Regions from separate parts of the Photobacterium sp. GB-1 genome, predicted to be linked through region 1. Evidence: predicted binding sites of a transcription regulator. Region 1 holds the regulator's gene; each other region holds the start of a gene.
The links. The regulator CRP, encoded in region 1, controls carbon source genes, mostly activating them, when cyclic AMP is high. The targets are predictions, from matches to a motif close to TGTGANNNNNNTCACA.
Positions count from the first base shown of each region.

Region 1 (11,335 bases):
GGTGAGCCTGTGCGCTTTATTGAGCTGTAAAACTACGAATATAAAGAGGGGAGAAAAGTATGAGTCAATGGATTGCGGGTCAATGGGTTGATGGTTTAGGTGATGAGATGGCATCGCTCAACCCCTTTACTGATGAAGTGATTTGGCAAGGCCGAGCCGCGACAAGTGAGCAAGTCTCGCAAGCGGTGAATGCCGCGCGTGAAGCATTACTTCAATGGCGTCATACTTCCCTTGTTGAGCGCCAAACCATCGTGGAAAAATTTGCTGAGCTGGTGAAAGCCAATAGTGAAAATATTGCCATTACGATAGCAGAAGAAACGGGTAAACCGTTATGGGAGACGCGAACAGAAGCAGGAGCAATGGTGGGGAAAGTGGCGATTTCTTTACGTGCTTATCATGAACGGACAGGCCAACGCGAGAAAGATATCGCAGGTACCACAGCAGTTGTACGTCATCGACCATTAGGGGTGATGGCTGTATTTGGGCCTTATAATTTCCCCGGTCATTTACCCAATGGCCACATCGTACCTGCATTGCTTGCAGGTAATACGGTGGTATTCAAACCTTCTGAATTAACGCCTAAAACGGCTGAAGTTGTAATGAAACTCTGGCAACAAGCCGGATTACCTGATGGGGTTATTAATCTTGTGCAGGGAGCTCGCCCAACTGGAGAGGCACTTGCGGCTTCAAAAGATATTGATGGTTTATTATTTACGGGCAGTGCCAATACTGGGCATATTCTGCATCGCCAATTTGCAGGTCAACCGGGCAAGATGCTGGCATTAGAAATGGGGGGGAATAACCCGATGGTGATCTCCAATGCTTATGGTGATCTCAATGCTACCGTTTATACCATTTTACAATCTGCTTTTATCAGCGCAGGACAACGGTGTACTTGTGCTCGCCGACTATACTTACCCTTGGGTAGCGAAGGGGATGCGTTGTTGGCAGCTTTAGTGGAAGCAACCAAAGCGATTGTGGTCGATGGACCATTTGCCGAGCCTGCACCGTTTATGGGGCCTCAAATCTCCCGCCAAGCCGCAGACAATATTGTGCAAACTCAACGACAATTAGTATCGCTTGGTGGCGAAGTATTGGTAGAGGCAAAGCGCGGACAGGGAGCGGTGGTTACACCTGGGATCGTTGATGTTACGAATATCGAAAATTTACCCGATGAAGAATACTTTGGCCCATTATTGCAGGTAGTGCGTTATCAAGATCTTGCTCAAGCCGTGTGTCTTGCGAACGACACCCGTTATGGCTTATCAGCCGGGCTTGTATCAACCGATGATAGTGAATGGCAATATTTTATTGATCATATTCGCGCGGGGGTTGTAAATCGTAATCGCCAGTTAACGGGAGCGAGTGGAGATGCACCGTTTGGTGGCCCAGGAGCATCTGGTAATTTACGCCCAAGTGCTTACTACGCTGCTGATTATTGTGCTTACCCAATGGCATCAATGGAAGGTGAGGCAACATGCTTACCTGAGCAGTTATCTCCGGGTATTTCACTCTGAGACTAATAGGTTCACTGTATTACTTACAGTAAGGATTGTGCAGCATGGAACAATTATTTACCGCGTTATGGCAAGATTATACTCAGCGATTATGCCCTTCAGCGCTGAATATTCGGCAATTACTTACCGAAGATGCGTCACTTAGAAATGATCATATTGCGTTGCGTACCTTTGCACTACCTAAATGTGGTTTAGCAAGATTAGCGGCTCCATTTATTGCGGTAGGTTATAAACCCAAAGGTCGATATCATTTCAAAGCGAAAAAGTTATATGCAGAGCACTTTGAACATCCCGATCCTTCTGCGCCTAAAGTATTTATTAGTGAACTGCAATTAGGGTTATGTTCAACAGAGTTACAAACAGAAGTACGTCAGCTTGTCGATCAAGTTGATGATGCTTATTTTGCTGATCCTGCTTTTCTTTCTCAAGGTAAACCATGGCAGTTAAGCCGTGATAGTTATCAGTTTTTAAATGCAGAAAGTGAATATGCAGGGTGGGTGGCAGCGCATGGTTTTGGTGCTAATCATTTTACTGTTGATATTAATCAGCTTGAGCAATTTAATGAAATTTCTGAAGTGAACCATTTTCTCGAATCAAGTGGTTTTGACATTAATCAGGCGGGAGGTGCGGTAAAAGGCGATCCTACTGTGATGTTAGAGCAATCAGCAACCATGGCTGATAAAGTCATGGTCACGTTTTCTGATGGTGAGATGTTGGTCTCTGGCGGATTTTATGAGTTTGCTAAACGTTATTTACAGCCAGATGGTGAGATTTATACCGGGTTTGTAGAAGCTTCGGCAGATAAGATCTTTGAAAGTACTTATAACTCTTGAACAGTGTAAACAAGGCAATAAAAAGCAGCCAATTGGCTGCTTTTTTTTAAATCTGTTAATTATCGAGGGGCGATCCCCAAATACCACTGTCTTCAACAGGACAGCGACGTAAACCTGTTTGCTGTTCTAAATAACAACGACGGTCACTAAAGCCTGTCATCTCAATAGTTGTAGGTTGAGGAGCGATAGCACCAGGTACAGTGGTGTAGCTATTCGGGGCAAAACGTTCAATATCCATATAAAAACCAAAAAAAGATGAAGTCCATTCATTGCTTGAATTTAGCATTTAATTTGAGCAATACAAATTAATTAATGGCATTAATGACACACTTTTTAAAGGTATTTATGGGGGGATTATTAATCAATAAGAAATAAAAAAGCCGCAACAGTGTGCGGCTTTTTTCGTACGGTTAAAGACGTTAAAAATTAACGCGTACCGTAAACAACAATCGTCTTACCGTGAGCAGAGATAAGGTTCTGCTCTTCAAGCATTTTCAGAATACGACCCACTGTTTCACGAGAACAGCCAACAATTTGACCGATTTCTTGACGAGTGATCTTAATCTGCATGCCATCAGGGTGCGTCATTGCATCTGGTTGTTTTGCAAGATTTAGCAATGTCTGTGTGATACGACCTGTAACGTCTAAGAATGCCAAATCACCTACTTTCTGGCTTGTCACTTGTAGGCGACTTGCCATTTGAGCAGATAAGCGCATCAGAATATCAGGGTTAACCTGAATTAACTGACGGAATTTTTTGAATGAAATTTCTGCTACTTCACAAGGACTTTTCGCACGAACCCAAGCAGTACGCTCTTGATCTTCTTCGAATAAGCCAAGCTCACCAATAAAGTCACCTTGGTTTAGGTAAGAAAGGATCATTTCCTTACCTTCTTCATCCTTGATTAGTACAGCAACAGAACCCTTCACAATGTAGTACAACGTTTCTGCTTTCTCACCTGCGTGGATCAGCGTACTTTTCGATGGGTACTTGTGAATATGACAATGGGAAAGAAACCACTCTAAAGTTGGATCTGTTTGCGGTTTACCTGGAACCATATTACTAACTTCCTCTGCATTTGTTGCCCAACAGCATTGGTTTCTTTTCTAACTTTTATCACGAGAAAAAAAACTGCCTACTGATAGGGTATCCATTCAGCCGCTGGGCTGCAAGCTAACTTGAATAAGTTAGAGTGTATCCTTTTTCTGCGCCTTTTTCTTGATATTGATCTAGTAGATTCGTTCATTTCATATGGATAACTGTGCACAGGATCACAATGCGGCGAGATAATTTTAAGTGGTGCGATAAGTAATGATTATTACGACGATTTTTAGAGAGGAAAAAAGTTGTTATTAAGGCGGAGAATTAGGATTTACATTCATTATTTAATCAATAAGACTAGAGACAATTATTGGGCGTTTGAATAAGGATTAAGCGATGCAGTCCCGAGTAAAATGGGTAGAAGATATGACTTTTTTAGGTCAATCTAGCTCCGGTCATAGTGTAGTCATGGATGGTAATGGAGGGGATAAAGCTCCAAGTCCAATGGAATTGGTATTAATGGCGGCGGGAGGGTGTAGCTCAGTAGATGTTGTCAGTGGTTTACAATCCCAAGCGCAAAATATTGTGGGTTGTGAGGTTCTTATTTCAGCTGAGCGTCGAGAGCAAGCGCCACGTTTATTTACCGCAGCCAATTTGCATTTTATTGTTTCAGGTTTTGATTTAAATGAAACCTTAGTGGCTAACACCATTGCTGATTCTTTAGAGAAATATTGCTCTGTATGCTTGATGATTGGTGAAAAGGTTAAGTTGACTCATTCGTATGAAATCATCACTGCTTAATAATGATTGAGATGAAAAAGGTTGGTGTTTGTGCCAACCTTTTTTCTATTTATTTTCGTTTGTGCAAACTTAACTGATTTTCCCTGTATTAATCAGTTTCTCGATAAGGGGGCGCATGATCAATTCCATTGCAAAACTCATTTTTCCACCAGGGACGACAAGCGTGTTATGACGTGACATAAATGAGCCTTGGATCATGGAAAGTAAATACGGAAAATCGACATTATTTAAACCGCGAAATCGGATCACAACAAAGCTTTCATCTAAGCTTGGGATCCCTTTGGCACTCACCGGGTTTGAGGTATCAACGGTTGGTACACGTTGAAAGTTGATATGTGTGCGTGAAAATTGCGGAGTTAAATAATTTAAGTAATCGTCCATGGAGCGAACGATTGACTCCATCACCGCTTCGCGAGAGTGCCCTCGATCTCTCGTGTCACGAACAATTTTTTGGATCCACTCCAAGTTAACAATGGGTACCATGCCAATAAGAAGATCAACATGCTGTGCGACATGGATCTCGCCATCGACAACCCCACCATGTAAGCCTTCATAAAAGAGTAAATCAGTGTTTTCTGCTAACTGTTGCCACGGAGTAAACGTTCCGGGCATTTGGTTGTAGGGTACGGCTTCGTCAAATGTGTGTAGATAACGGCGAAAGCGGCCAGTGCCATCTTCACCATATTGTTTGAAAAATTGCTCTAATTGGGCAAAGTCATTGGCTTCTGAGCCAAAATAGCTGATATGTCGACCTTGCTCTTTAGCTTTGCGGATCTCAGTGTCCATTTCAGGGCGGGTATAGCGATGGAAGCTATCGCCTTCTAGCCATGCCGCATTAATGTTCATCATATTGAACATCTTTCGGAATGCTTCAGAAGTCGTCGTGGTTCCTGCTCCTGATGAACCAGTAACTGCAATAATAGGATGTTTTGCAGACATGACTAACCTTGTCGTTGTTGATTATCGAAAGATAAATGAGAAAGCAGGCAATAATAAAATTACCTGATCGGGCAACAATGCTACTACAAGTTAACAGGGATGTCGGGATTGAAAAGTGAAACTGCTAGCGGAGGCAAGTTTTGAGTCGTAACTCTCTGGGCACGACTCACATTAATAAAACTTATTGCAACTGATTGCGTAATTTTATGTCGACAGATTCATGCAATTCAGAAAATACAATCACAGCATCACCGGATTTCAGTTGCTGCATCACGTAATTCACTTTGTTTTCTAAGCTCATTTCAACTTCACCGTAATCAGTGCCTTCACGTAGCACAAATTGTTCAATCAGGTTAGTCAGTGTTTCTGGGGCGATATCTTGCCAAGGAATGATCATTTTATGTCTCGTCGACTGCGTTACTGATACGCGCAGTATATGATAAAAATATCACTAGCCCTATTGAGGAGTGGTGAGTTTGGTTTTAAACCATGTTGGAACGCTGTGTTCGAGCCAAAACGTCGGTTTAAAAATAGAACCACTAACGAACCCAACATGGCCACCTTTTTCATATAAGTTGTAGTCGATATTACTCGGCAATGGTTGTGATGGGATCACCGATTCGGTCATGAACGGATCGTCTTTGGCATGGATAATCCGCAGTGGTGTACTGATCAAGTTGAGCTGTTGAAGGCCACTACAACGTTGATAATAATCGTCAGCATCAATAAAACCATGGAGAGGAGCGGTAATGTGCTGATCAAATTGCCATACCGTATTTATCGCAGCTAATTGCTGGTGGGTGATGGGCATTTTATCTTGATGAAGTGTTATTCGTTTTGCCATTGTGCGCTTCATCGAGTTGAGTAGATATTGCTGATAGATCTTAGAAAAACCTTGTTGAATACGTGCCGAGCATGAGGCTAAATTTAATGGGGGAGACACCGCTTGAGCGGCAACGAGATCACTGTCGTCACCATATTTTGCAAGATAGTTAATCAGCATATTACCGCCAAGGGATACTCCCACTGCGATAAAAGGCCGTAGGGGGAATTGCTCACGTAACCATGTAATGAAAAAGCGTGCATCACTGACTTCACCTGAGTGATAACCTCTAGGTTGACGGTTTAGCTCACCGCTGCAGCCTCTAAAATGCATCATAACCCCAAGCCAACCTTGTTGTTTTGCAGCATATAATAGTCCATTGGCATACGGACTATGGAAGCTGCCTTCTAAACCATGGAATAGGATCATTAATGGTTTGCTATCGTCTGTAGGAGCTTCTGTCCAAGCGAGATCAAGAAAGTCATCATCAGGCGTGGTCAGTCGTTGCGTCACAGGTGTGAATAGTGGCTGGCGACGAACAAATCGCGGTAATAAGGTTTGAATGTGTGGATTTTGTAACCCTGATGCTGGCGTAAATTGAGACATGAATATCCTCTGTTACAGCGAAAAATGGGATAAAGGGGGGTGGCGTAATAACTCGGCAATGGTTTTTAAGCCAAAGATCAATTGCTGTTGGTTTAGCGGTGAGCTAATGGCGAGCCGTACTGCTGGTTGAATATGATTACCTCTAGGAGTAAATAATTCTGCTGATTTAACTATGACTCCACGGGCTGTTGTTACCGCCATAAAATCACTTAAGCGCCAGTCTTCTGGTAATTGCAGCCAAACATGAAAACTATAAGTCTGGGTTGTAATGGCAAACTCACCAAGGTATTGCTGTACCAATAATTGCCGTTGTTGTATTTCAGTACGAACGGTCGTTAATACCCGATCGGCATCACCTTGAACAATTAATTCACAAGCGATAGCAGAGAGCAGTGGGCTGATCATTAAGCTGTGGTTATAGAGTGCTGCACTTAGATGTTGCTGCCACTGTTTCGGCACTTGGATGTAACCTAAGCGAAGTCCTGGTGCGAGGCATTTTGATAACCCTCCGATGTGGATTACATGTTCAGGTGCTAGGTTGATTAAAGGCGGTGGCGGTGAGGGCGGCAGTAATCCGTTGACGTCATCTTCCGCAATTAACACATTATGCTCACGACACACGCTAATCACTTCTTCACGACGAGAGAGCGGCATTGTTACCGAAGTTGGGTTTTGCTGGGTTGGTGTTAAATATATTAGCCGTGGTTGGTAGAGTTCACAGGCCGATGCGAGACTGGCAGGGATCACCCCATCTTCATCCATCTCAACACTTTTTAGGGTAATACCATGTTGACGAGCAAGGGTTAGAAAGCCGGGGTAGCAAAAGTGTTCGACTAACACGGTATCACCAGCACGACAGAAAATACTCAGCAATAATTCCGCAGCATGTTGTGCGCCTGAGGTGAAATACATCTGCTCTGATGAAACATTAATGCCTTTTTGATTTAACCATTGGCAAACGATATGACGATGATTATCGATCCCTTGTGGTGGCTGATACAACATCATGTCATTTAATTGCGAGGGATTAGCACTAATTTTTGCCATCGCTTTGCTTATCATCTCACTGCGATCAAATCGCGGAGGAATGTTATAGCCGAAATTACATTCTTCAGTCTGTAACTCTTCTAATTGATAGATCCAGTGATGGTTTTTATTGTTATCACAGACATACGTCCCAGCCCCAATACGTGCTTCGACAAGATGACGTCGTTCCGCTTCTGCATAAGCACGTGTCACTGTACCGACGGTAACCTGTAATTGATCGGCAAGTGCGCGGTGTGTGGGGAGTTTCTCCCCAATTGCGATGTCACCTTGCTCGATAGCTCGTGCAATTCCATCTGCAATTTGACGATAAAGTGGTTCTTTAGTTTTAGCGATAAGTTGGATATTTAATAACTTTTTCTCGATTGTCATGGTGACAATAAATCCTTTGATCTTAATAACTTCCCTTGTTAGGTTAAATTGTGCGCACAAAACAACCGTATTGCCAGAGATTTTTTATGTTGTCGCGAAATAACTAAAATTGTATCGGTACAATTTCGTGGGAGATGATCTGGATAGTTTTATTTCTATCGTTTATTAAGGAAAGTGTGTGGAAGGATCAACAATCATCTCAGTTATTTTATTTGCCATATTAATGACAGGCACGCCGGGGCCTAACAATATGATGGTGACCGCCTCTGGAGCAAACTTTGGTTATTGGCGTAGTGTTCCGCATATTACGGGGATCAGTGTGGGTATGGCGAGCATGATCAGTTTACTGGCGGCAGGGCTCGGCATTATTTTTGAACGTTATCCTATGGTTCACGAGGTATTAAAAGTTGTTGGGTGTGCGTACTTATTGTATTTAGCATGGAAAATAGCCACTGCTGGCAGCATGAGTAAAACAGAGCAAACAGTGAAGGCGAAACCGATGAGTGTATTCTCTGCTGCTCTGTTTCAATACGTTAATCCTAAAGCATGGATGATGTCAGCAACGGCAGTAAGCACCTTCGCCGTTAGCGGGGAGCACTATTGGTTATCGATATTAATGATTGTATCGGTATTTTTCGTGGTGGGTTTTGTTTGCGTTTCGCTATGGACTGCAACTGGAGTGGTGATACGTCATTGGCTAACATCAGAACGTCGCACGATTCGGTTTAATCAGACGATGGGAGCACTAACGGCAGCATGCGTGATGATGATTTGGTAGTGGTTGCCCTTTGTTCTAGATAACTGAAAATAACAACGCCAACGAAGTACTCGTTGGCGTTATAGGTGTTAGGCGATATTATTCGGCACTAAATTGAGATTCCATCTCTTCTAATTGCTCTTGTAACTCCATCCAAGCAACTTCTACATCTTCCAAATCCGATTTTGCATCACCTTGCAGTTTTAATTGCTCATTCATACGGACTTTGTTCTCAGCCTCATAAATACTGCTATCACTTAATGCGGTTTCAGCATCGGTGATAATGGCATTAAGCTTGTCCATCTGTTTTTCAAGCTTGGTGATTTCTTTACGAATAGGGGCTGTTTGTTTACGGAACTCTGCCTCTAGACGTTTTTGCTCTTTACGCGATGCCGCGCTGTTATCTTTGTTGGTTTCAGGTTTTGTTGCTTGTTGATCACGGCGCTCATTACGCTGTTGCTCGGTAAGCCATTTGTGATAATCATTTAAATCACCATCAAACGGAACGACTTGGCGATCATGCACTAAATATAAGTCATCGGTTGTTGCACGTAATAAGTAACGGTCGTGACTGACAATAACCATTGCACCTTCATAAGATTGCAGTGCCAACGTTAGTGCTTGGCGCATATCTAAATCAAGGTGGTTGGTTGGCTCATCGAGCAGTAATAGGTTAGGACGTTGCCATACAATCAGTGCTAGCACTAAGCGGGCTTTCTCACCGCCAGAAAACGGACCGACTTTTTCTAGCGCTTTATCACCAATAAACCCAAAGCTACCTAAATAATCACGGAGTTGTTGCTCGGTTGCTTGTGGCGCAATACGTGCCATATGCTGAACTGGGGTATCATCAAGGTACAAGGTTTCTAATTGGTGCTGGGCAAAGTAACCAATTTTAACCCCTTGCGAATACGCCATATCACCGGCTTTCGCTGGTAAATCACCCGATAGCATTTTTATCAGAGTCGATTTACCGGCACCATTTCGACCAAGTAGGCCAATACGACTACCAGGAACAAGATTCAGGCGAATTTTTTCTAAAATCAGTAAGTCGTCATAACCTGCGGCAACTTGATCCATCATTAAGATTGGGTTCGGCAGAGCACTTGGCTCGCGGAATTCAAAACTGAATGGGTTATCAAACTGAGCCGGTAACACTTTTTCCATACGTTCGAGGGCTTTAATACGACTTTGCGCTTGGCGTGCTTTACTGGCCTTGTAACGGAAACGTTCAATGTATGACTGCATGTGCGTCATTTGCTTTTGTTGTTTCTGGTACATCGCTTGTTGTAGCACTAGTTTTTCGGCGCGTTGTACTTCAAACGATGAATAGTTACCGGTGTAACTGTGCATGGTTTGATTTTCAATATGGATAATGCGGTTAACCACAGGATCTAAGAAATCGCGGTCATGGGAAATTAACACCAAGGTACCACGGTAGCTTTGCAGCCATTTTTCCAGCCACATTACTGCATCTAAATCTAAGTGGTTAGTTGGCTCATCGAGTAGTAGCAGATCAGAGCGGCATAATAGCGCTTGAGCAAGGTTAAGGCGCATACGCCAACCACCCGAAAATTGAGTTAGGTTCCATTGCATCTGGTGCTGTGAAAAGCCGAGGCCGTCAAGTAATTCAGCCGCACGAGCATTGATACTATAGCCACCAATGGTGTCCATTTTACCGTGAAGCTCTGCGACTTTAGTACCATCATCAGCTTGTTCTGCGGCAAGGAGTTGGCGTTCAAGTTCACGGTATTCACGGTCGCCATCAATGACATACTCAATAGCTGCGCGCTCTAACGCTGGTGTCTCCTGAGCAACCCATGCCATTTCCCAGTTACTCGGAAATTGGCAGTTGCCAGCATCTAAGCTGAGCTCATTTTTCAGTAAAGCGAACAGGGTCGATTTACCACAACCGTTTTTACCGACAAGACCGACTTTGTCGCCCGGGTGGATCGTTGAAGTGGCGTTTTCAAGTAATACTTTGCCACCACGTAGAAGTTGGATATCTGAAAAGATAATCATCAATATTGCCGGGGTCTTGCCCGCTCCACTAAATAAACTGGACTTATGGGCGGAAGTCTAACTCAAACAGCGCAGAGTGGCTAACATCTCTCTATTGCTTTAGGTTACGTTTTGCTGAACAAATGATAAACAAAAGATCATGTTTGTTAACAATTAGGTATGATGGAATAATACTGAGCAAGTCCTTATTGTTGCACATGATGAATATGAACGATTGTCAAAGGATGTTATGACACGACAAAACTTACCATCAATTCTCATTATTTTTGCTCATCCTGATCCTGATGAGTCCGTTGCTAATCGCGCAATGTTGCAAGACATTGAGCTATTAGGTCACGTTACTGTGCATGATTTATATGCCACGTACCCCGATTTCTTTATCGATGTTGTCGCAGAGCATGAGCTGATCGCGAGTCACGACATCATTATTTTCCAGCATCCGCTCTATATGTATTCCTGCCCATCATTGTTGAAAGAGTGGTTTGATAGAGTGTTAAGCAAAGGCTTCGCTCACGGTGACGGTAATGAAACCGTGGGTAAATATTGGCGCTCGGTGATCACGACTGGCGGTGGAGCAGA
Region 1 covers NZ_PYOB01000007.1:143,248-154,582, forward strand. Annotated here, with positions in the region: gene astA (arginine N-succinyltransferase) at 1-30, shown strand, start outside; gene astD (succinylglutamate-semialdehyde dehydrogenase) at 60-1,517, shown strand; gene C9J45_RS10285 (DUF1338 domain-containing protein) at 1,562-2,350, shown strand; gene C9J45_RS10290 (hypothetical protein) at 2,406-2,588, opposite strand; gene crp (cAMP-activated global transcriptional regulator CRP) at 2,777-3,409, opposite strand; gene C9J45_RS10300 (OsmC family protein) at 3,789-4,193, shown strand; gene C9J45_RS10305 (phosphoribulokinase) at 4,263-5,132, opposite strand; gene C9J45_RS10310 (YheU family protein) at 5,314-5,529, opposite strand; gene C9J45_RS10315 (hydrolase) at 5,590-6,561, opposite strand; gene C9J45_RS10320 (PLP-dependent aminotransferase family protein) at 6,574-7,977, opposite strand; gene C9J45_RS10325 (LysE family translocator) at 8,156-8,755, shown strand; gene C9J45_RS10330 (ABC transporter ATP-binding protein) at 8,834-10,756, opposite strand; gene kefG (glutathione-regulated potassium-efflux system ancillary protein KefG) at 10,986-11,335, shown strand, end outside.

Region 2 (11,335 bases), on a different contig from region 1:
CCAAGACTTTACAAGGTTATACCAAAGGTGTTGAAACTATAGGTCAAAGCCCTGTCGTATTTAAATCTGAAATGGATTTATTAAGGGAAGAATATCTTGAATATAATAAAGATACAGATGGTGATGGCATACCAGATCGTTTGGATGAATACCCTGATAATCCATTTGAATCTGTTGATACCGATAAAGATGGTTTAGCTAACAATGTTGATCCCGATGATGATAACGATGGGTATGACGATATTGTTGATAACGAACCATTGATAGCGTTAGTGACTCCAGATACATATGGTCAATGTTTAGCGTCGCTTCCTCAAGATCAGAGCGATAGTAATACTGATTTGAAGAATAGTAAGCTTTATCAGGTTATCCGAACAGGACTTGATTCTGAGTACCCGAGTTATTTTCATCAGTTAATAACAGATCAAAAGGTTGTTGATAATTGGCAGGAAACAGAAGGCCTAAGTGTAAATCAATCACTGGTTCAATTGTATGATATGAGTCAGTTGGATGATTTCTCAAATCCTTTAGTTGCTGAAGAGTATGAGTATCTTGGCGTCGGTGATGAGAAAGGAAAATACTATGGTTTCCAAGAGATAAATAATCAATGGTATGGTTTGAATCTATCAACGGATGGTTTTAGTAAATTAGCTAAGCTAAATGAACCACAACAAGTTGAGAGTATTCGCGTTACGCCATGGGCTCCATTAAAAGATGACCCACAACAAGTATCTGAAGAAATTACTTATGTAGGTAAAGATATTATTCAGGGGCCTCAGGGGCTACAGGAAGTATGTGTTCAGTCTTATAATTATGATCTAACCTATATTAATAAATCTGGCGATCCGGGACGTGCCGATCGGAATATTAAAGATTCAGGTACACATTATATCGGTTACGGTGAGCTGTTGATTAAAACTGTCGGCAATTATACTGAATACGATTTAGAAGGTAATCCTGTTTGGGGCTTTAAAGAGCAGACGAAATCATTACTGGGCTATACAAGTAATAATGAGTCATTTGGTAGCGATATTTCATCTTTCAAAGCTGATGTAGAACTACGTTTAAAAGAGTATGAAGAGTTAACTCAGACACCTATAGAGACAGGAAATAATGCAAGTGATTTCTTGCAAGAAAATTCAACTTTTATTGAGTATGGAATAGATGGATATAATTCTTCTGAAAAATTAACGTATTTATTTGATGGTTCAAAGTTATCAGTAAATAAGGCTGAGTTAACGAATCAAAGTAGCCTAAATTATTTTGCTGAACGAGATTTTAATCCGACATATATATTATCAGCAGATGGCACTATTTCAGTCGATTCAAACAGCGCAAATATTGTTGATAATGGTGATGGCTCTGTTACTTATGAGCAAGAGAATCAGCTATATAGTGATGTGATTTCTGGTAAAGAAGTTGACTTATCAAGAACAAATATTACTTATTTCTTAAGAAGTCAAAAGTTGTACATACCTGAAATGTGGGACTACACAGAGCAATTCTCACCAGGTGCTAAAGCTTTAATATCAGAGCTAGCTGTCAGCGAATATTACTATTTAGAATCTGAACATTGTTATGATAATGCAACAGTTAATGGTGTTATAGCGTGTAATTCTATCATTAGTTATCAGGAACAACAGTATGTTTTATCTGATTTAATCGTTGCTGATTTCAGTCAAAGTGGTGATCAAATTGAATCAAACAACTCGCTTGATTATGGATTTGATATACAGGGGCTATTAGTTCAGATTAATGAAGTTGGTTTAGTTAAATTATTTGATCAAGCTTATGATAGTGAAACTAGTACTTATACTTTAAATGAAATACCGTTATCAGCTGATTCAGCTTGGCAATATACAAACAATGAAAGCATGATTTCATTGAATATTAAGTTAGAAGATGAAAACGCTAAATATGGTTGGGTTAATCAATACACCATTGAAAATATCAATAAAACGCTTGTTACCGAATTGGATGGTAAGCTTGTTAAAGTGAAACGTTCACCTGCAAGTGTTGAAGATACTGTCTTCTTTAATGAAATAGCGAGTAATGATATTGAGCGTGTAATGGCAATTTCTGATGTTAATGATACCGCTACAGCATGTGGCGATAGTATTACGTCATCAGTTGACGCTATTTCAGCTAACTACCCAAGTGCTTACTCTGAAGTAATTCAGCAGTGTAATAATTTAAGTGATGAGTTTGATTTATTCGCTTCTAATTATGGAAAAGTTCTGAAGGTTGTGTCTCCGCGCGGTGATATTCATGTTATCTCGGCAGACTCTATTGCAACTTATAGTCAGAATGGCGCTTATGTTGCCCCAATCGGACAAGCCGTAGATTCAGTGTTTGAATATCAAGTTACTGATTTAGGTAGAGATGGTACTTATAACATAGTTGTTTATTCGCAAGTGAAATTAGCGGATGGTACATACAGTTATGATGTATGGTCAGCAATAGCTAAATTGTCAGATTCTATGGCGAACTATTGTTCTATTGGTAATGGCTCAATTGCTAGCGAAGATCTTTACCACAATGCTGTTGTGTCATGTACCGATCCTAATTTAGTTTCTGAACTAGTATTCCATGAATCATACTTGAACGATAAGTCACTTAATATTGGCGGTGAGGATTATAGTTTTTCTAAAAATCAAATTGCCGTTAATTCATTAGGTCAAGAGTTCTCTTGGCATATTAATGATTTGGGAGCTCTTCAACTCGAAGCAATTGCTGATAGTCAGAGAAAGATTATTACGTTAACTGATATTTATGTATCAATAAATTCTAGTGGTGAGGATATTGTTTCTCTGTATTCTAAGGAGCTGACAATTAATGATTTTGGTGAACTTAGTTATTTTGTAACAAGTACTGGAATAGAATTTAATTAATATTATTTGAACTAAAAGAGCAACACAGTGTGTTGCTCTTTTTTATTTTAGCTCTTCAGCATCTGCCAGTATTTTTGGTAAATATTGACAGCACTACCAACATCATTAGTAAACTCACCTTTATTTACTTCCTCATCTGTTGGGAAGATCATTGGATCGTTTTGTAATTCTTTAGGTAAGAATGACTTTGCTTGCTTATTTGGCGCAGGGAAACCTAGCTCTTCAACCAATTTTGCTTGGTTTTCTGGACGCATAAAGAAATCAATAAACTTAAAGGCTAAATCTTTATTTACGCTGCCTTCTGGCACAATAAAGTTATCCATCCACAGAATCGATCCTTCTTTAGGATAAACAAATTTTAGCTCTGGCATTTCTTGTTTTGCTAAATAAGCATTACCGTTCCATTGCATCCCGAGCATCGCTTCACCCGTCACATAAGGGACATGTGGTGCGTCTGAGTTATAGACAACAACGTTAGGACGTAAGTCGCGCAGTTTCTCGTATGCTTGTTTAATTTCAGCTTCGTTTGTGCTGTTAATGCTATGGCCCTGTGCTTTTAATGCCATACCAAATACATCACGAACATCGTCTAATAGCATGACTTGGCGTTGGAAATCAGTATTCCATAAATCATTCCAGCCCGTTACCTGATCGTTTTTAATACTATCTGAGTTATAAGAGATCCCTGTCACACCCCAAACATACGGAAGTGAGTAATCGTTTTTAGGATCAAATTGTTGGCCTAACAAACCAGGATAAACATCTTTTAAGTGATGCATTTTGGATTTGTCTATTTTGGCTAACATGCCTTCACGCGCCATCTTTTCAATAAAATAGGTTGAAGCAAAAACCACATCATAACCTTTGTTATCCAGCAGTTTTAATTTGGTATACATCGCTTCGTTATTATCGAAAGTCGAATAGTTGACGGTGACATTGTATTCTTTCTCAAATGCTTGAATTACATCTGTTGGCATATATTCAGCCCAGTTGTAAATATTAAGCACAGCATCATTTGCCGAAACATTAAATGCTGAAAGTGCGAATGCTAGTGTTGTCACCCCTTTAAAAACTTTTTTCATTTCTATTTCCCTAAATGACCAGGTAAGTCAGTGAGTAGCGGATAATAGAGTTAACATTAAGCATGTCAAAGTTAATCGGCGTGATATATGACCACTATCACAGTAATAAATCCCTTGTTGTTGCATTAATAGCGTGACATTATCCGCGCGATTTTTTCTCTGTTCTTATCTATAGGCAATTGGAATGTCCATGCGTAGTCAATATATTGATAGTTATTACCAAGCAACAATTAATGCATTACCTGAGCAACCAGCACTCGAACAACAGATAGAAGCTGATGTGTGTATTATTGGTGGGGGTATGACAGGTTTGAATGCTGCCATCGAATTACGTCAGAAAGGTTTTTCGGTTGTCGTTCTTGAATCTCAGCGTTTAGCATGGGGGGGATCTGGCCGTAATGGTGGGCAGTGTCTCGTTGGTTACTGTTTGGGGCTGCGTGAAGTCGATGAGACCTATGGCCCTGAATGGGGAAAACAATTATGGGATCTCTCTTGTGAGGCAGTTGATATTGCACGCGAGCGTATTGAAACATTCAACATCGACTGTGATTTTCAACAAGGCTATATCGAGCTGGCATTGAAAAAGAGCCAAGAAGAAGAATTAAAATCTTGGTATGACTTAAAGCAGACTCGTTATGATTACCCAAGTGCAAGCTGGTGGGAAAAAGAACAAATTCAGCAAGTAGCGCATACCGATCGTTACCTTGGTGGGTTGTTTGATTCAAACAGTGCACATATGCACCCATTAAATTACACCTTAGGTTTAGCCAGTGCTGCAATGTCATTAGGTGCTTCGGTATTTGAAAATACCCCTGCGACTAAAATTGAAAAAGGCAATCCACATATTATTCATACCCCAAAAGGTCGTGTAAAAGCGAAACAAGTGTTATTGGCGTGTAATGCATATTTAGACGGGTTAAACCGTAAAGCACAAAGTGTCGTTTTGCCCGTTGCTTCTTATATTGCAGTAACAGAGCAATTAGGTGATCGTCAGCCTATTTCCAATATGATGGCAATGTCAGACTTAAATAACAGTCTTGATTATTACCGTCCGACACCTGATGGTCGTATTTTATTTGGCGGTGTAAATCACCCATTTAATGGTGAATACAGTGATTCAGCGGAGCGTCTACGTCAACGTATGATCACGGTATTCCCACAGCTAAAAGATGTGAAAATGGAGTACCACTGGGGCGGCTTATTTGCGGTCACTCGTTCTTACATGCCTCAAATTGATCACTTGGGGAATGATATTTATGTTGCTCATGGATACACCGGTCATGGCGTTGGTTTAACCAATATTGCAGGTAAAGTCATAGCAGAAGCAATGTCTGGCACAGCAGAGCGTTTTGATGTGTTTGCTAAGATCAAGCATGGCTGGATCCCAACACCTGAAGTGCTACGCAAGCCAGCATTAGCAATGGCGATTTGGAAAGCGAGAATTGAAGATTCGTTAGGCAAATAGCTGAAATTTACGGTGTAAACTGCATTATGTGCAAATAATTTTATTTTCTTACCGAACTATGACGACTTTTATGCAAAAAAAGTTACAATGACCTCTTACTTTCTAGTGAACAGGAAATATCATGATTGAACGTTTGGAAACGGGTGCTCGAATGAGCCGTATTGTAAAACATAACGGAACTATTTATCTGTGTGGTCAAGTTTGTGCTGATGCAACAAAAGATATTACAGAGCAAACACAGACAATGTTAGATAAAGTTGAAGCGTTATTACTACAAGCGGGAAGTGATAAAGAGCATATGCTTTCTGCAACGATTTACATTAAAGATATGAGTATGTTCGCAGAAATGAATGCAGTGTGGGATAACTGGGTTCCTGAAGGTCATGCACCTGCGCGTGCTTGTGTGGAAGCCAGCATGGCACGTGATGCTTTATTGGTTGAAATATCAGTAGTTGCAGCTGAAAAATAAGATTATAAACATCCTAATTAGGCTCAATAAAATGGCATCAGTGATGGCAATATTGAGCCTTTTTTATGTCTGCTGCTAGCTCAGTAACTGTTCTAATGTTATGGGTGAAGAGGCAAGCCCTAATCGTTGCGCAGGAGTTAATCTGTATTTATCTTGGCGACAAAGGTTATGCCAAGCGCGATAAATATCAAGCAAGGGCAATAATCCTGCAGGGCGAAGTTTACGTCTTGGCTCGTTGATCAGTTGGCTAAATTGGTCTTGAAAACGGTTTTGATAAGATGAAATAGCACGGTATGTTGCGTGTTCTAGCCATTGTTTATCTTTCGAGGTTTCTCCACCAAGATGGCAGATCCCTTTACTTGCGTTCTCTAAATGAGTAAAAGCCCACCTATCTTGCCACCAACCTAGTAGAACAATATCGACATTGTCTGGCTTATCGCCGTGTAGCCATTGTTCATCTTCAAGAACATAAACAGGATCAATTCGTTTCTTTTTAATATGCTCAATAAAAACTGAAATACAGGCAGAGCGAAGTAGTGTTTCTTGAGGCATAAAAACCGCAAGATAGTCGCTATGTTGGAACATTTGCTTTAAATAAAGGTAGTGGCTATATACGGTGTATTGAGGGTGGATCAATGTTCCTTTTGTTGGGTAATTAATGAGCCTGCCATCAGTCAATGGATTTTCCATATTGGAGCGACTAAAAATTTTCCTATAGGTTGTATCTACTCGCGCTAATATTCCTTGTGGGATAAATGTTTCTGTCAGCGTTTGATGTGGTGTAGAGAGCGCCATATAGCGAGCGTTATCTTGATAAGCATCATGGTGCTCTTGTGTTGATTCCACGGTTTCTTGTTGATAATTAATATGCTGAGCAACAACATACCCTGACTGCGCTTCTGCACTGGCAACCCATAGTACACCGTTCATACTTTTCTCTTGCAACGCTTTTATATTGGAAGCCAGTTGTACTTTATGTTGGTGCTTAAACAAGCGTTCATCAAATAGAGCAAGTTGGCGGCGACACCTTGCTGCGATGTGGTTTAATTGATCATAAAATGTTTTTGGATTTATCTCTAAGCGACGACAAATATCTCGCACGGGATAACCAGTAAATAATAACCCTAAGAGTTTTTGTTGTATAAGATGTTTATTATTACTACCAGACCAACGATCAACAAATGTTTGGTCGCATGCTTTACAACGATAACGTTGCCTGTCACCACTAAAGCCAAATGCGTGATATAAATGTCTATGTGTTAATGCTGAAAACACGTTATTTTCACAGGCGTTATTTGTGCATTTAGGAAGATCGCCGCTTTGTTGGGTTTGGTAACGTAGCGCTTCTTCTACAATATCTTGGTTATTCAATAAAGGAGGAAAAGCACCACATTCACGGCATACCAATATCGGACGATTTTTGTTTGCCTGTTGTAGCACATAGTCATTTGGATTATGTGAACCAAAGTTCTTACAACTCAATGTCTTACAGTGATTAAACTGATGGCCATTAAAAGCCAAAGGTAACTGCTCAATGGGGTTTGCTGTTGTAAGAGATGTCGACATAATCAAACCTTATTTTTGAGGGGTCTTAACAATGAGTATAAATATATTATCAAGGTTGTTACTAAGCAGGCGTGGGATTTGTGAGAAGGGGCTGAGTAAATAGTACTCAGCACTGTCAGAGAACAATACGTTTCAATAATATGTTACCTATGATTGTGTAAGACGCCACATTTTACATTATCGAGCTGGTTTCTATTAATTGAAGGTATTGATTAAACTAACATCCCTTTAGTTTTTATCTTTGTATAGAAATAAGCGGTCAACATATCGGGGAAGAATGCCTCCCGCTTATGGAGTATTTATAACGAAATTGCTGTTTCTAGTGCGATATTCATCATTTCATTAAATGACGTTTGACGATCTTCTGCACTGAGCTTTTCACCACGTTTGATATGATCAGAAACCGTTAAAATAGTCAGTGCTTTTGCACCTAACTCTGCAGCAACGCCGTAAATACCAGCGGCCTCCATATCTACGCCAAGGATACCGAGCTTTTCCATTTTATCGAAAAGATCGCTTTCTGGACTGTAGAATAAATCAGCAGAGAAAACATTACCGACACGAACAGGTACTTTCTGTGCTCGTGCTTGATTGACAGCAGTTTCTAATAAGTGATAATCCGCAATTGCTGCAAAGTCATGATCTGAGAAGCGAATACGGTTAACTTTCGAATCTGTTGAGGCGCCCATACCGATGATCACATCCATCAGTTTTACATCATCATGGACAGCGCCACAGCTACCAATACGGATAATATTTTTAACACCAAAGTCTTTAATTAATTCGTGGACATAAATAGAGCATGAAGGGATACCCATACCATGCCCCATAACTGAAATACGTTGACCTTTATAGGTACCAGTGTAGCCATACATACTACGTACATCACAAACACGCTTAACATCATCTAGGTAAGTTTCAGCAATATACTGAGCACGTAGAGGATCACCAGGCATTAGTACTGTTTCTGCAAAATCGCCAAGCTCTGCGTTAATATGTGGGGTAGCCATATATTGCTCCTAGATTTTAATAATTAACAAAGGTTATTGTTGCGTTTCAATGGAAGCAGTTTATGAGAGCAGGATGATTATTCTCGCGATCAATATCACATAATTTAGGCTGTTTTAGATAAAATAGTAAGTTGTTTACTAATTCTGTTGAAAAAGAGAGGGTGGACTTCTTTTTTGATAGTTGATTACGCAAATTTTGCCGTAAGAAAACCCAAATGATTATGATGCATGGCTATTTTGATCACTTTTGTTTTTAGGTAAAATGAATCAATATAATTAAAGCGAGCATAATTGATGTATAACCTTACGTTACTGTCTGATGGTGAAAGAACACGTATTGAATTAGATAAGCAGGCAGCTTATACCGTATGGAAAGTAAAAAACGGTAAGGTTGGCTATGAGGCATTTGCTGAACTTATTAACAATATTGACGATGATGATGAGCGAGATTTCTGTGAGAAATCAGTGACCAAATATAAACATCAAATGGGTGTTAATTAACGGTTCAGCATTACTTTTATCGGAATTTGGCTACTGCAATGGTAGCCGTTTGTTTACCTTTCGCGAAAATTCTCCTTTTTAAGAAAAGAATAATATATTCTCAGATATGCTTTAAAGACTACCTTTTTATCGTGAGACAAAAGATGAAAAACATAGTCTTAATTTGTGATATTGATGTAAAAAAAGGTAGTAGTTTTTTGGATTTTTTAATTCAGCTACCGGATTCAAACAAACACTTCATTTTATTCGCACGATCTATTTCAGATGACGCTTATTCTGTCTTAAAATCAAAAAACTATACCTATTCCGCTTTTGCAAATTCCGCCCAATTATTTGCTTTACTACTACGTTATCGTCCTCATCTTATCCATTTCCATTTTTATGGTATTGGTCACCTTTATACATTTATTGCCCGCATTTTTTGTTCGAAAATTGTGCTTACCATGCATAATTCACCACCAAAACACGTTGAGATAACAGGATGGCGTCGATGGAAGCAATGGGTTCTTGGTATGCCAATTACTCGTCTTTGTGCGATTTCACCTTTTATTCAGCGATGGTTAGAAGCGTTTATGCCCTCTGAAAAAATAGTGCTGATTAATAATGGTATAAATTTATCGCGATTTAACTATAAAAAATTACCGCCAATTACGAATAAATTACGTTGTTTTTATATCGGAAGTTTGAGTGCAGAAAAAGGAATCCACTACTTATTAGATCTCTTTTCTCAACCAGAATTAGCAACGATTGCACAATTAGATATTTATGGAGATGGAGAACTGTCTGAGCAGGTGAAGCTCACAGCCTATCGAGAAAATTCGATTTATTACCATGGGCGTTCAGCAAAAATTGAGCAGGATTTACAACACGCACATATTGTATTAATGCCATCTTGTTGGCAGGAAGCTTTCGGATATGTCGCCGTTGAAGCAATGGCAGTAGGGCGACCAGTTATCGCTGAACCTATCGGTGGGCTTGCCGAGATTTTTACCGATAAACAGCAGGGTTGGTATGTGTGTTTTGAACAAAGAGATCAGGTACAAAAATTGCTTCAGTTTCTTTATAGCCAAAATAAATTGCTTGAATGTGTTGGTTTAGCTGCGAGAAGAAAGGTAGAACAAAAATATGATATCGCAATACAAATCGCCCAAACTCACGCATTGTATTCATCTTTGATTGGACAATAAAGTGCTTTAAATAAGTCGTAAAGGTGGTGATTAATGTTAATAACGCATCGAATTCGTGCTTATATCAAACAACAAAACACGCCATTAAGCCGATTGTTATACCGAGTTTCAAAATGGTTCGTTTATGGTCAACTGCCTGATTTAGCATGGATATATCGGCCTATTTATGTTCTTTATCGATTAGCGAGTTTCACTTTCCAACGCTTATTGAACATTTTTCTATATCTTCCTATGTTACAGGCACGGTTAGAACATTACAGCCCTGGGTTGAGTTTAGAAAATGGCTTCCCTTTAATTCAAGGGCCGATAAAAATTTATATTGGTAATAATACTTGTCTAAACGGAGCCCTGAGTATTCACGGCCATCCTGATAGTGGTTGTTGCGAAATAAGAATAGGTGAAAATTGCTATATTGGTTGGCAAACCGGAATTTCAGTTGGAAGGAAAGTACTTATCGGCGATAACGTTATGATTGCAGGAAGAACGAGCATTAATGCTCATAGCGGTCATAGCCCGGGTTTAGACAGGTATGAACCGCCAGTAATGGCTGATTTAGTGATTGAAGACGATGTATGGATCTGTACTGGTGTCAATATTGTAAAGCCTGTCACTATTGGACGTGGCTCAGTTGTTGCTTCTGGATGTGTCGTCACTAAAGATGTGCCGCCAAATGTATTGTTTGCAGGTAATCCTGGCAAAGTCATTAGGATGTTAAGGGGGAATGAATGAATATATTTTATTTTAGTTACTTTTCCCCACCGTTATTAAATGTTGGTGCAAACAGAAGTCGACGATTTAGTGAGTCTTTAACGCGTTTAGGACATCGAGTGGTGGTCTTTCGTGAAGCCCGAGATCATCGGTTTGCTAATGTTGATAATAAAAATAAGATAGAACTTCTCGCAGATATCGTTCCTGTATCTTCATGGAATATTGATTGGTGTTGGAAATGGCCAACAATTATTCACAAACAATGTTATCGTTTAAGACATTGGCGCTCACCAGAAAGAGATGGTGATATTGCTAAAAAGTATTGGTTGATTGATATGCATTGGGGCTGGATATTCCCTGCTCTTTATAAAGCATGGCAAAAAAGTAAATCGATTAAACCGGATGTGATTGTTGTTTCTTGCCCTCCTTTTAGTAGCGCTTTAATTGGTAGGCTGC
Region 2 covers NZ_PYOB01000010.1:108,786-120,120, reverse strand. Annotated here, with positions in the region: partial or broken gene C9J45_RS21540 (hypothetical protein) at 1-2,891, shown strand, start outside; gene C9J45_RS12055 (PotD/PotF family extracellular solute-binding protein) at 2,939-3,973, opposite strand; gene C9J45_RS12050 (NAD(P)/FAD-dependent oxidoreductase) at 4,164-5,438, shown strand; gene C9J45_RS12045 (RidA family protein) at 5,560-5,907, shown strand; gene C9J45_RS12040 (lactate dehydrogenase) at 5,983-7,473, opposite strand; gene deoD (purine-nucleoside phosphorylase) at 7,773-8,483, opposite strand; gene C9J45_RS12030 (DUF3283 family protein) at 8,778-8,984, shown strand; gene C9J45_RS12025 (glycosyltransferase family 4 protein) at 9,116-10,171, shown strand; gene C9J45_RS12020 (acyltransferase) at 10,205-10,900, shown strand; gene C9J45_RS12015 (glycosyltransferase) at 10,897-11,335, shown strand, end outside.
Region 2: the regulator CRP is predicted to act here: its motif matches at 8,568-8,583, upstream of deoD (purine-nucleoside phosphorylase).

Region 3 (11,335 bases), on a different contig from region 1:
GATCAGCAACAAGCATGGGCCAAACTGTATTACCCCAAACGCTTTCAATTGCTCACGCCAGAGCAACAAACGCGACTGCGAGAACATCCCGAGCAACAAACACAAAACGTATTAAATGCCATGTATAACCCGTTTTCTGGCATTACAGGCACAGAGCTTACTAACGACCCATTCTTATTATTTCGTGAATACCTTACCGAGCTCACTGCCAAAGCGGGAAAATTCAGTCTCAAACAAGGTTTTCTCACCACGGAGTATCAAGGTAAGCATTACGCGTTAATTACCGCTAATCTCGCTGGCTCAGCCTATAACATTGAATTACAAGATAAACTTCCCGCTTTACACGCTTTAGAAAAACAAATAGAAAGTAAGTATTCACTTGCAGGTTCCGCATTAGATATTCAGCAAACTGGCGTGATTTTCTATGCCGCCCACGGGACAAAAAGTGCTGAAGATGAAATCAGTACGATTGGATTAGGCTCACTACTGGGCATTATCGTGTTATTGATCGCGGTATATCGCAGCACCTTGCCTTTAGCCCTTGCCCTGTTATCTATCACCTGTGGTTTAGTTGCCGCCTTTGTCACAACCGTGGCTATTTTTGGCAAAGTGCATCTGTTTAGTTTGGTGTTTGGCGCAAGTTTAATTGGGGTATCGATTGATTATGCTTTTCATTACCTCACCGACAGATTAGCCGCAGGTAAGCACTGGAATTCACAGCAAGGCTTAAAACATATCTTTAGCGCGATAACGCTCGGTTTAATTACGAGCCTAATTGGTTATTTGGGTATGTTGGTCGCCCCTTTCCCAGGGTTGCAGCAACTCTCTTTATTCTCAGCCATTGGTTTAACTGCCGCCTACGCCACTGTGGTGTGTTGGTATCCAACCCTTGCCGCTAAACCTAGCCCACCTCGGTCGATTCCCTTTGCTAGCGTATTAGGTCGCTGGCTACATATTTGGCAACAGCCGAGTGTTCGCTGGGTAACACCGATCCTATTAGCACTGTTAGCCCTCTATGGTTTAACTAAAGCGAGCTACAACGATGACATTCGCCAGCTACAAGCGCTTCCAGCTTCATTACAACAACAAGAAGCCACCATTAAAGCGATTACGGGAGTAAGTAGTAGTCAACAAATGCTGTTAGTGAAAGCGGATAGTGAACAAGCGCTGCTTAATAAAATTGCCTCAACCGATCACACCTTGGATGGATTAATTCAACAAGGAGCATTAAAAAGCTACCAAAGCCTTGGCCAATATATCCCCACACTTGACCAACAAAAAGCCAATTTCGCACTAGTCAAACAGCTTTATCAGGAACAAGGTGCAATACTAAGTCAACGCTTAAACCTTGCGAAACCTGTTACGTTTTCAGCAACCTTTGAACCGTTAACGATGACGCACTTCCTCGCCTCATCTGTTTCTGCCCCTCTTCGCTTTATGTGGTTAGGTTCACTCAAAGATCAGCACGGTGTAAGTAAATATAGCGCTGTCATTTTACTGCACGACATCAAGCAACAGCACACCATAGCAGAATTAGCACAACACGATAATGGGTTAACATATCTCAATAAAGCCGATGAAATTTCATCGCTCTTTGGTCAATATAGAGAACATGTCACATGGCTACTGATTGCGGCAAGCTTTGCCATTTATCTGTTACTTGCATGGCGTTATGGCATAAAGCAAGGGGTAAAAATGATCGCGCCATCATTAATTGCAGGGATAGCAGGCATTGCGATCACTAGCTTAACAGGCACCCCACTTAACTTGTTCAACCTATTAGCCTTGATATTAATTTTGGGTATCGGTATTGATTACAGCCTCTTTTTTGCTGAACTAAAACCTAACACAGGACACCAACAAGGGATCACGACATTGCTCGCGATCACCTTGTCAGCATTAACAACGGTCTTATCGTTTGGCTTATTAGCACTGAGTGAAACCCAAGCCATCCACAGCTTTGGTATCACGGTGTTAACAGGTATCATTATCGCTTGGCTACTCGCGCCACTGGCAATGACTCGAGTAAGAACACCACAAACACCCAAATAAGTAAGGCAACGAGCGATGAAAAACAGAAGAAAACGTACAACCAGTATGCTTACTTTATTAATAGCTAGCCTGATGTTAGTGGGATGTGCGACTAAACCAATGGTGCAACAAAACCAAGTTGAGATTGCACCTAATACGCTTGTGACCTTACCGACGCCTGCTCAACTGGGTTACTCATTAACGGCGAGCCAATTAATCACTGCGACATGGAATAAAAAAAGCCATCAACTGCCCGTCCAATTACAAGTTGATCCTAAACGTGTCGCTTTAGCTGGTTTTTCCTCGTGGGGAACACGTATTTTAAGTTTAGATTACCAAGATCAGAAAGTTGAGACGTACGTGATGCCAGGGCTAGGAGCAACATTACCCGATCCCAAACAAGTATTATTTAATATCATGATCACGCTGTGGCCAATCAATGCTTGGCAAGCCCCATTAGAGCAAGTAGGTTGGCAATTAAAACAAACACCAAACCATCGACAACTAATTGATAGTAAAGGTGATATAATCGCGGACATTGATTATAAAAATGCCAATCCTTTAAAAGGTGAGATTATCTTCACCCATCATCAACAGCACTATACGATTGACATTAAAACACTACAATCGACGCAAAAATAACGAACTCTCAGCCATCATTGAATAACCGAATACGAGCACTATGCAAAAGATAGCCGACAAACAGCCAATCTATATTCGAGGGTGTGGGTTTAACTCAGCGTTAGGCTGTAGTAACGACATTATCCACCAACGCTTACGTCAGGGAATGAGCCCTGATATGCAACCAGTTCAGGGCTGGTTAAATGACGGCTCTGATACTGTCATAGGTAAAGTATCATCACCATTACCTACCATTGATGACAACGTTTTTCCGCATCAGAATACGGAAAATAATCGTTTAGTTTTATCGGCCTTACAGCAAATTGAAGCTGATATTCATGGCGCAATTACCCAGTATGGTCATGATCGTATTGCCGTCATTGTTGGAACAACCACCTCAGGGATCAGCGATGGTGAACAAGCGTTAACCAGCCAAAAAAACACCCAAAATTTTCCAACCGACTATCACTACCACCAGCAAGAGCCTTCTAATACAGGGCAATTTATCGCTGACTATTATCAGTTAACCGGTCCTTGTTACACCTTATCAACCGCTTGCTCGTCTAGTGGGCGGGTATTTTTATCTGCCAAGCGTATGTTAAAAGCTGGGGTAGTGGATGCTGTTATTGTCGGTGGCGCAGATACTCTCTGTCGTTTAACGCTTAACGGTTTTCATGGTTTAGATTCACTCTCTAGCACCTTATGTAACCCCTTTAGTGATAACCGTAACGGCATAAATATTGGTGAAGGTGCCGCTTTTATGTTGCTAGCTCGCACGCCTGATGAACGCCAACCCGCTCCTCATATTGCGTTACTCGGTATCGGTGATAGCTCTGATGCTCACCATATTTCAGCACCACACCCAGAAGGTACTGGTGCAGAAATGGCAATGCGAAAAGCCCTTAAAGATGCCAAACTTACCCCTGAAGATATTGGTTATATCAACGCCCATGGAACAGCAACCCCGTTAAATGATGCAATGGAAGCAAAAGCGATTGCACGCGTTTTTGGCAATCAAGTCCCTGTAAGTTCAACCAAACCATTAACAGGACACACGCTAGGTGCCGCTAGCGCAGTTGAAGCGGCCATTTGCTGGCATTTACTGCGTTACGACTTACCGCTACCAACACAAATTAATGATGGTGCTGTCGCAGACGATCTGCCAATCCAATTAGCACCTGTAAATACGGCATTCACCAAACCTGTCATGTTAAGTAACTCATTTGCATTTGGTGGTAACAACATCAGCCTTATTATTGGACGTACCGATGACTAATTGCCCTCCATTACATCAACTTTTACCCCATGAAGCACCGATGATCCTTGTTGATGATCTGATTGATGTGGGCGAAAAACATATTCATTGTCGTGTCGCGATCAGTCGCCATTGCCTCTACTTTGATTCAGAAACACAGTCGATCCCCGCTTATGTTGGGATCGAATTTATGGCGCAAACCGTCGCAGGTTGGTCTGGTTTCCACGCATGGAAAAAAGGTGAAGATGCCCCCATTGGTTTTCTGCTAGGTTGCCGTCGCTACCACAGTGAATGTAGTGCATTTCAAGAACACGAAATTTTAGACATTCATGCCGAACAAATTATGGAAAATAACGGTATGGCTGTTTTTGACTGCAAAATCATTTGTCATCAGCAAATCGTCGCAAGCAGTCAACTCAATGCCTTTGTTCCCTCAAAATCACAATTAGAACAAATGCAACTAGATAACAATAATAGGAAAAACGCATGACTCAACACGTACTCGTAACAGGTGCCAGTAAGGGGATCGGTCGCGCAATTGCTATACAGCTCGCTAAAGATGGTTTCACTATCGCCGTTCACTACATGAGTGATAAACCAGGCGCTGAAGCAACATTAGCCTCGATTACTGACGCTGGCGGCCATGGTCGCCTTATTCAATTTGATATCAGTGATCGTCAGCAATGCCGCGAGCAGCTTGAAGCCGATATCGCCGAACATGGTGCTTATTACGGTGTCGTCAGTAACGCAGGGATCACCCGAGATACCGCCTTCCCTGCGATGACAGAACAAGAATGGGATGGCGTGATCCACACGAACCTTGATAGCTTCTACAACGTGTTACACCCTTGTGTAATGCCTATGGTGCAAAAGCGTAAAGGCGGCCGCATTGTGACCTTAGCATCGGTTTCAGGGATCACCGGTAACCGAGGGCAAACCAATTACAGTGCCGCAAAAGCGGGGGTGATTGGCGCAACTAAGTCATTAGCGCTAGAGCTTGCTAAGCGTAAAATTACAGTTAACTGTGTCGCGCCCGGCCTGATTGATACCGGTATGGTCGATGAGCACGTAAAAGAACACGCACTCCCACAAGTGCCTCTTCGTCGTATGGGAGAGCCTGAAGAAGTAGCAGGACTGGTGAGTTACTTAATGTCTGATATTGCAGGCTATGTGACTCGCCAAGTGATTTCGGTAAACGGAGGTTTAGTATGAGTCGTCGCGTTGTTGTCACTGGTATGTCGGGTGTAACAGCCTTTGGTAACGATTGGGAACATATCGAACCTAAACTTCGTGCTTGTGAAAACGCCACTATTTATATGCAAGATTATGAGCTTTATGACGGCTTAAATACCAAACTTGCAGCTCCTATTGAAAATTTTACATTACCGAAGCATTACACCCGTAAAAAAATCCGTTCAATGGGGCGTGTTTCTAAACTATCAACACTGGCGACAGAAAATGCACTGACTCAAGCTGGGTTACTGAACAATGAGGTACTGACAAACGGTCAAACGGGTATTGCCTATGGCTCATCAACCGGTAGTACGCCTGCAATCAGTGCATTTGGTGTAATGCTAAATGAGAAAAGTACCCGTGCTATCACCGCGACAACTTATGTTCAAATGATGCCACATACAACAGCTGTCAATGTCGGCTTATTTTTTGAATTACGTGGCCGTGTTATTCCCACAAGTAGTGCATGTACTTCAGGAAGCCAAGCGATTGGTTACGCCTATGAAGCGATTAAACACGGTTATCAAACCGTGATGGTTGCAGGTGGCGCAGAAGAGCTTTGCCCAACAGAATCGGCGGTATTTGATACCCTGTTTGCAACGAGCCTTAAAAACGATGAACCAAAATCAACACCACGACCTTATGATACGGATCGTGATGGCTTGGTAATTGGTGAAGGTGCTGGCACATTAGTGTTAGAAGAATACGAGCATGCCGTTGCACGTGGCGCTAAGATCTATGCCGAAGTGGTAGGATTTGCGAGTAACTGTGATGCCGCCCATGTAACACAGCCACAAAAAGAAACCATGCAGCTTTGTATGGAGATGGCACTGCAACAGGCAAATTTATCGCCAAGTGAAATTAGTTACATTTCAGCACATGGTACTGCAACCGAAAAAGGTGATATTGCAGAAAGCCAAGCCACAGCGAGTATCTTTGGCAACAACACTCCAATTAGCTCTCTGAAAAGCTATTTAGGCCATACCCTTGGGGCCTGTGGTGCGATTGAAGCGTGGCTAAGTTTAGAAATGATGCATGGCGGCTGGTTCAGCCCAACGCTTAACCTTGAGAACGTTGATCCTGAATGTGGTGATTTAGACTACATTCGTGGCGAAGGTCGCAACCTTGATTGCCAATATATTATGAGCAACAACTTTGCGTTTGGCGGGATTAACACTTCCATTATCTTTAAGCGAATGTAACTTAAGATACTCTAACGATACCGTATCTATACCATTATAAATAACCATGCTTGAACATTTTATCACTTCTCAAGCATGGTTAATTTCAATCGTATTATTGCTGTTTTAAAAACGTAATTGCCTGATCTTTTTCTTCTGGCAGGAAGAATTTAATGTCTATTTTACGAAACAGCTTATCTTCCACTTTTACGATTTTTTCTATCCATTTTTTCTCTGCAACAACAGCCACTTTTGCTACATGTGATATTCCCGCATGAAACAAATAGCGCACTTCTTCTAGCAATGCTGAAAATTCAATCCCATCAAAATTGTCAATCTGCTCAAAGATAACAACTTTACCGTGTAATTCTGTCTTCGCCTGAGCATCAAACAAAATACGTTTCATATCATCTTCAGTCACTTTGCCATCAATTGAAAAAGCCACGGCATTATCAATATCTAAGTTAATCATAGTTAACATTATAAGTTTCCTTAATCCATCAAGAAATGATGAAAATACTATGCGCTTTTTAAATGAAAACGACAGTAATTAAAGAGCATAATTAAGGGAAATGACATTTCAGAAAGATCGTATATTCAAGAGAACGATAAACGTTAAATAGAATAGTAAATACTCAATAAATACCTGAAGGTATATATATCAATATATAAATACACTCACAGCGACATATAAATATCAACATCATAAGTATAATCACTATTTATTATTTATATCCCCATCAGTAAATAACGACACAAACTGTCACACCATGCCGAGCTTAGTTACAGCAGAATAATAGAAAACAAGATGCATAATATTGCTTTTAAGTCTTTAAAAAGGTTCTTCGTGAATACTTTAACAACCAAAACAATTTAGAGCTCTAACCACTTAACTTTCATTTATGTACATCAGAAAACGAGATCTTGCTCAAATAAATTACGATTATTCAACTTTTATTCAGATAATTATCATCCTGATAGGTAATAATACCCACCAAATTATTTAGAGCTCAAAGGAATAGACTCTTAATATGGACATATCAACACCTTCGGTAATGACTTCCGATACAGGTGAAGACCAGATACAAAAGTGGACTTTTTCAACACCAACAGCTCATGATGGCGATGACGTTTTTACGTTGATCGCAAACAGTCCCCCTCTCGATACCAATTCATCTTATTGTAATTTTCTTCAAACAACTCACTTTAGTAATACGTGTGTTATAGCAAAAGATGATGGTGGTGAAATAGCAGGTTTTATCTCTGGTTACCCAAAACCTAATCAGCCAAATACTTTATTTATATGGCAAGTTGCCGTTGCTCCTCAATTTCGAGGAAAAGGGCTCGCCTTTACCATGTTAGATAACCTGTTAAGTCGAGACTCTCTAAATAATATTACCGCTATAGAAACAACCATTACGGAAGAGAATAATGCTTCGTGGGCGTTATTTAATAAACTTGATGCACGTAATGGTAACAATGGCGAAGTCAGTACATTTTTAGACAAGAATATACATTTTAAAGGCAAGCACGATACGGAATTGTTGTATCGCATCCCTTTAATTCAAATTAAACAGAAAGGATTATAACGGCCATATCATGGATATTTTTAAGAAGCAGGAATCTAAAGTTCGTTCTTACTCAAACAGTTTTCCCGTCGTTTTTACTAAAGCAAAAGGGAGTTGGCTTGAAACCGAACAAGGAGATCGTTACTTAGATTTTCTAGCCGGTGCTGGATCACTGAACTACGGCCATAATAACCCTACTTTAAAACAGGCTTTGCTCGACTATATCGAACAAGATGGGATCACTCATGGTTTAGATATGCACTCGACAGCAAAGGCTAATTTCCTTGAAGCATTAGAACGCAATATTTTAGCTCCTCGCCAACTGAATTACGTTACTCAATTTACCGGCCCAACGGGTACTAACGCTGTAGAAGCGGCACTAAAACTTGCGCGTAAAGTGAAAAAACGTAGCTCTATTGTGGCTTTCACCAATGGTTTTCATGGTTGTACAGCTGGAGCGCTAGCTGCAACAGGCAATCAACATCACCGTCAAGGTGCAGGGACAAGTTTAAACAATGTTACTCGTATTCCATTTGAAGGTTATGCGGACATTGATGGCCTTAAATTGTTTGAAACTATGCTAGCGGATAATTCAGCAGGTATGGACAAGCCAGCCGCTGTCTTGATTGAAACAGTACAGGGCGAAGGCGGCTTAAACGTTGCGTCTAACCAGTGGTTACAACGATTAGAAAAAGTCTGTAAACAAAATGATATTTTATTGATTGTTGATGATATTCAAGCAGGCTGTGGCCGTACTGGTACCTTCTTTAGCTTTGAGCCGTCAGGTATTAAACCAGATATGGTTACCCTATCTAAATCAATTGGTGGTTACGGCTTACCAATGGCAATCGTGCTATTCAAACCAGAGCTCGATATTTGGAACCCAGGTGAGCATAACGGCACATTCCGTGGCAACAATCACGCATTCATTACAGCAACGAAAGCACTCGAAACCTATTGGGCTGATGACCAACTAGAAAAGCACGTTGCAACATGCTCAAACATTATTGCTAACGTCATTGATAAATGCCTACACGACCATCCTGATATGTTTGTGCAAAGAAAGGGTCGAGGCATGATGATTGGTATTGAGTGTAATAATGGCGATCTGTCTAGCCAAATCACCAAAGCCTGTTTTGAAAATGGATTAGTGATTGAAACCGCGGGTCCTAATGATGAAGTCGTGAAGTTCTTTAGTCCACTCACCATTACAACGGCAGAGCTTGAGCAAGGCTTAGCAATTTTTGAAAATGCGGTTGAGCACGTTGTTGCTAAAAACTTTAGAAAAGCATCGTAATTTAAGGACGAAAAATGATTGTTAGAACATTAGATGAATGTCGAGACAGTGAACGCCGTGTAGCTTCTGAAACTTGGGAAAGTGTTCGTATGCTGCTTAAAGATGACAAGATGGGGTTTTCTTTTCACATCACGACAATCTTTGAGAACACTGAAACCCATATTCATTATCAAAATCACTTAGAGTCTGTTTACTGCATGAGTGGTGAAGGTGAAATTGAAGTTGTTGGGGGCGAAACTTACCCAATTAAACCAGGTACACTATATATTCTTGATAAACACGATGAGCATTATTTACGTGCTTATAAAGACAAAGAAATGGTGATGGCTTGTGTATTTAATCCGCCAATCACAGGCAAAGAAACACATGATGAAAACGGTGTTTATCCACTCGTTGACTAAAACATTACGTGTATAGCCAGTGCACTTTCAGCGAAAAAAAATCCCTGTATAGCAAAGCTGATACAGGGATTTTTCTTGCGTAATATTAGATAATATTAATCGAATTCAACCAGATTTTTTTGATATTGCTGATGTTGCTGTTGTACCGCTTCTGACGGACGACCCGTTGCTTTACTTACCACCACAACCGCAACAGTGGCAAAAATAAAGCCAGGAATGATCTCATATAAGTCAAACATTCCACCTGTTAGTTGCTTCCATACCACAACGGTGACCGCACCTGTCACGATACCTGCAATCGCACCATAACGGTTCATCCCACTCCAGTACAAACTTAATAGCAATACAGGGCCAAATGCCGCACCAAACCCCGCCCAAGCATAAGACACAAGACCTAAAACGGAGCTATCAGGGTTTAATGCTAAAACGAAGGCAACAATTGATAATGCAATAACCGCAATACGCCCAACCATAACAATTTCGTTGCTTGACGCTTGTGGACGAAATACTTGTTTATAGAAATCTTCAGCCAATGCCGATGAAGAGACTAACAACTGAGAGTCCGCAGTACTCATGATCGCCGCTAAGATTGCCGCTAGTAAAATACCGGCCATCACGGGATGGAAAATCGCATTCACTAACAACATGAAGACTTTTTCACTATCCGCTAACTCACCACCAAGGTTGCCATCAACATAAACAATACCCGTTAAGCCAACTAACAACGCACCAATCATCGACAGAGCCGTCCACACCACGGCAATACGACGCGCCGTACCAATGTCTTTATTTGAACGTGTCGCTTTAAAACGCGCAAGAATATGAGGCTGACCAAAGTAACCAAGCCCCCAACCTAATAGTGACAAAATAACCATAAATGATAATGGCTGGCCTTTAATATCATGCCAGAGCGTTAATAATTCAGGGTTCTTGTTATGAAGCGTTTCTATTAGCTGAACGGGATCGGCATTCATCGCTGCGATCGGCACAATAAGCAATGCAGCTGACATCAATAGGCCTTGCACTAAATCAGTCCAAGATACCGCAAGGAACCCCCCAAATAAGGTATACGTTACAACACACAAAGTACCGATAAATAGCGCGAGCGTGTAATCTAAACCGAAGACGGTTTCAAATAGTTTTCCGCCTGCCACTAAACCAGCACTGGTATAGAAAAGGAAAAAGAGCAAAATAAAGAAGGCGGAAATCGTTTGGATAAGCTTTGAATTATCATCAAATCGACGTGATAAAAACTCAGGTAAAGTCAGTGAGTTGTCTGCTGTTATACTATAAGTGCGCAGGCGTTTAGCACAGATCAGCCAGTTCAACCACGTCCCCAGTAATAGGCCACCAGCTAGCCATAATGACTCAAAACCAGCGATATATGCATATCCCGGTAATCCTAATAATAACCAACCACTCATATCCGATGCTCCTGCAGATATCGCAGAAGGCCAAGGACCTAATGAACGCCCACCGAGAAAGTAATCACTGGAGCTCGATGTGCGTTTATAGGCGATATAACCAATCGCTAGCATCCCTAGTAGATACGCTACAAAGGTCGCTGTAATCGCGAAGTTATTTTCAATCATAAGTTGTACTTCCTGTTAAGTGGCCTTTGTTCATGGCAAAGGCCTATTATCATATTAAGCAAGGTCTGGTCAGTCGGTTTCTCCACAACCAAGCTCTAATAACGTTGCATTACCGCCGACGGCTGTAATATTGATGGTTCTGGTACGTTCAGTGAT
Region 3 covers NZ_PYOB01000009.1:98,558-109,892, forward strand. Annotated here, with positions in the region: gene C9J45_RS11485 (MMPL family transporter) at 1-2,052, shown strand, start outside; gene C9J45_RS11490 (DUF3261 domain-containing protein) at 2,068-2,673, shown strand; gene C9J45_RS11495 (beta-ketoacyl-[acyl-carrier-protein] synthase family protein) at 2,714-3,928, shown strand; gene C9J45_RS11500 (hotdog family protein) at 3,921-4,397, shown strand; gene C9J45_RS11505 (3-ketoacyl-ACP reductase FabG2) at 4,394-5,119, shown strand; gene C9J45_RS11510 (beta-ketoacyl-ACP synthase) at 5,116-6,342, shown strand; gene C9J45_RS11515 (STAS/SEC14 domain-containing protein) at 6,437-6,802, opposite strand; gene ectA (diaminobutyrate acetyltransferase) at 7,353-7,910, shown strand; gene ectB (diaminobutyrate--2-oxoglutarate transaminase) at 7,921-9,186, shown strand; gene C9J45_RS11530 (ectoine synthase) at 9,201-9,587, shown strand; gene putP (sodium/proline symporter PutP) at 9,683-11,179, opposite strand; gene C9J45_RS11540 (aldehyde dehydrogenase family protein) at 11,249-11,335, opposite strand, start outside.
Region 3: the regulator CRP is predicted to act here: its motif matches at 7,239-7,254, upstream of ectA (diaminobutyrate acetyltransferase).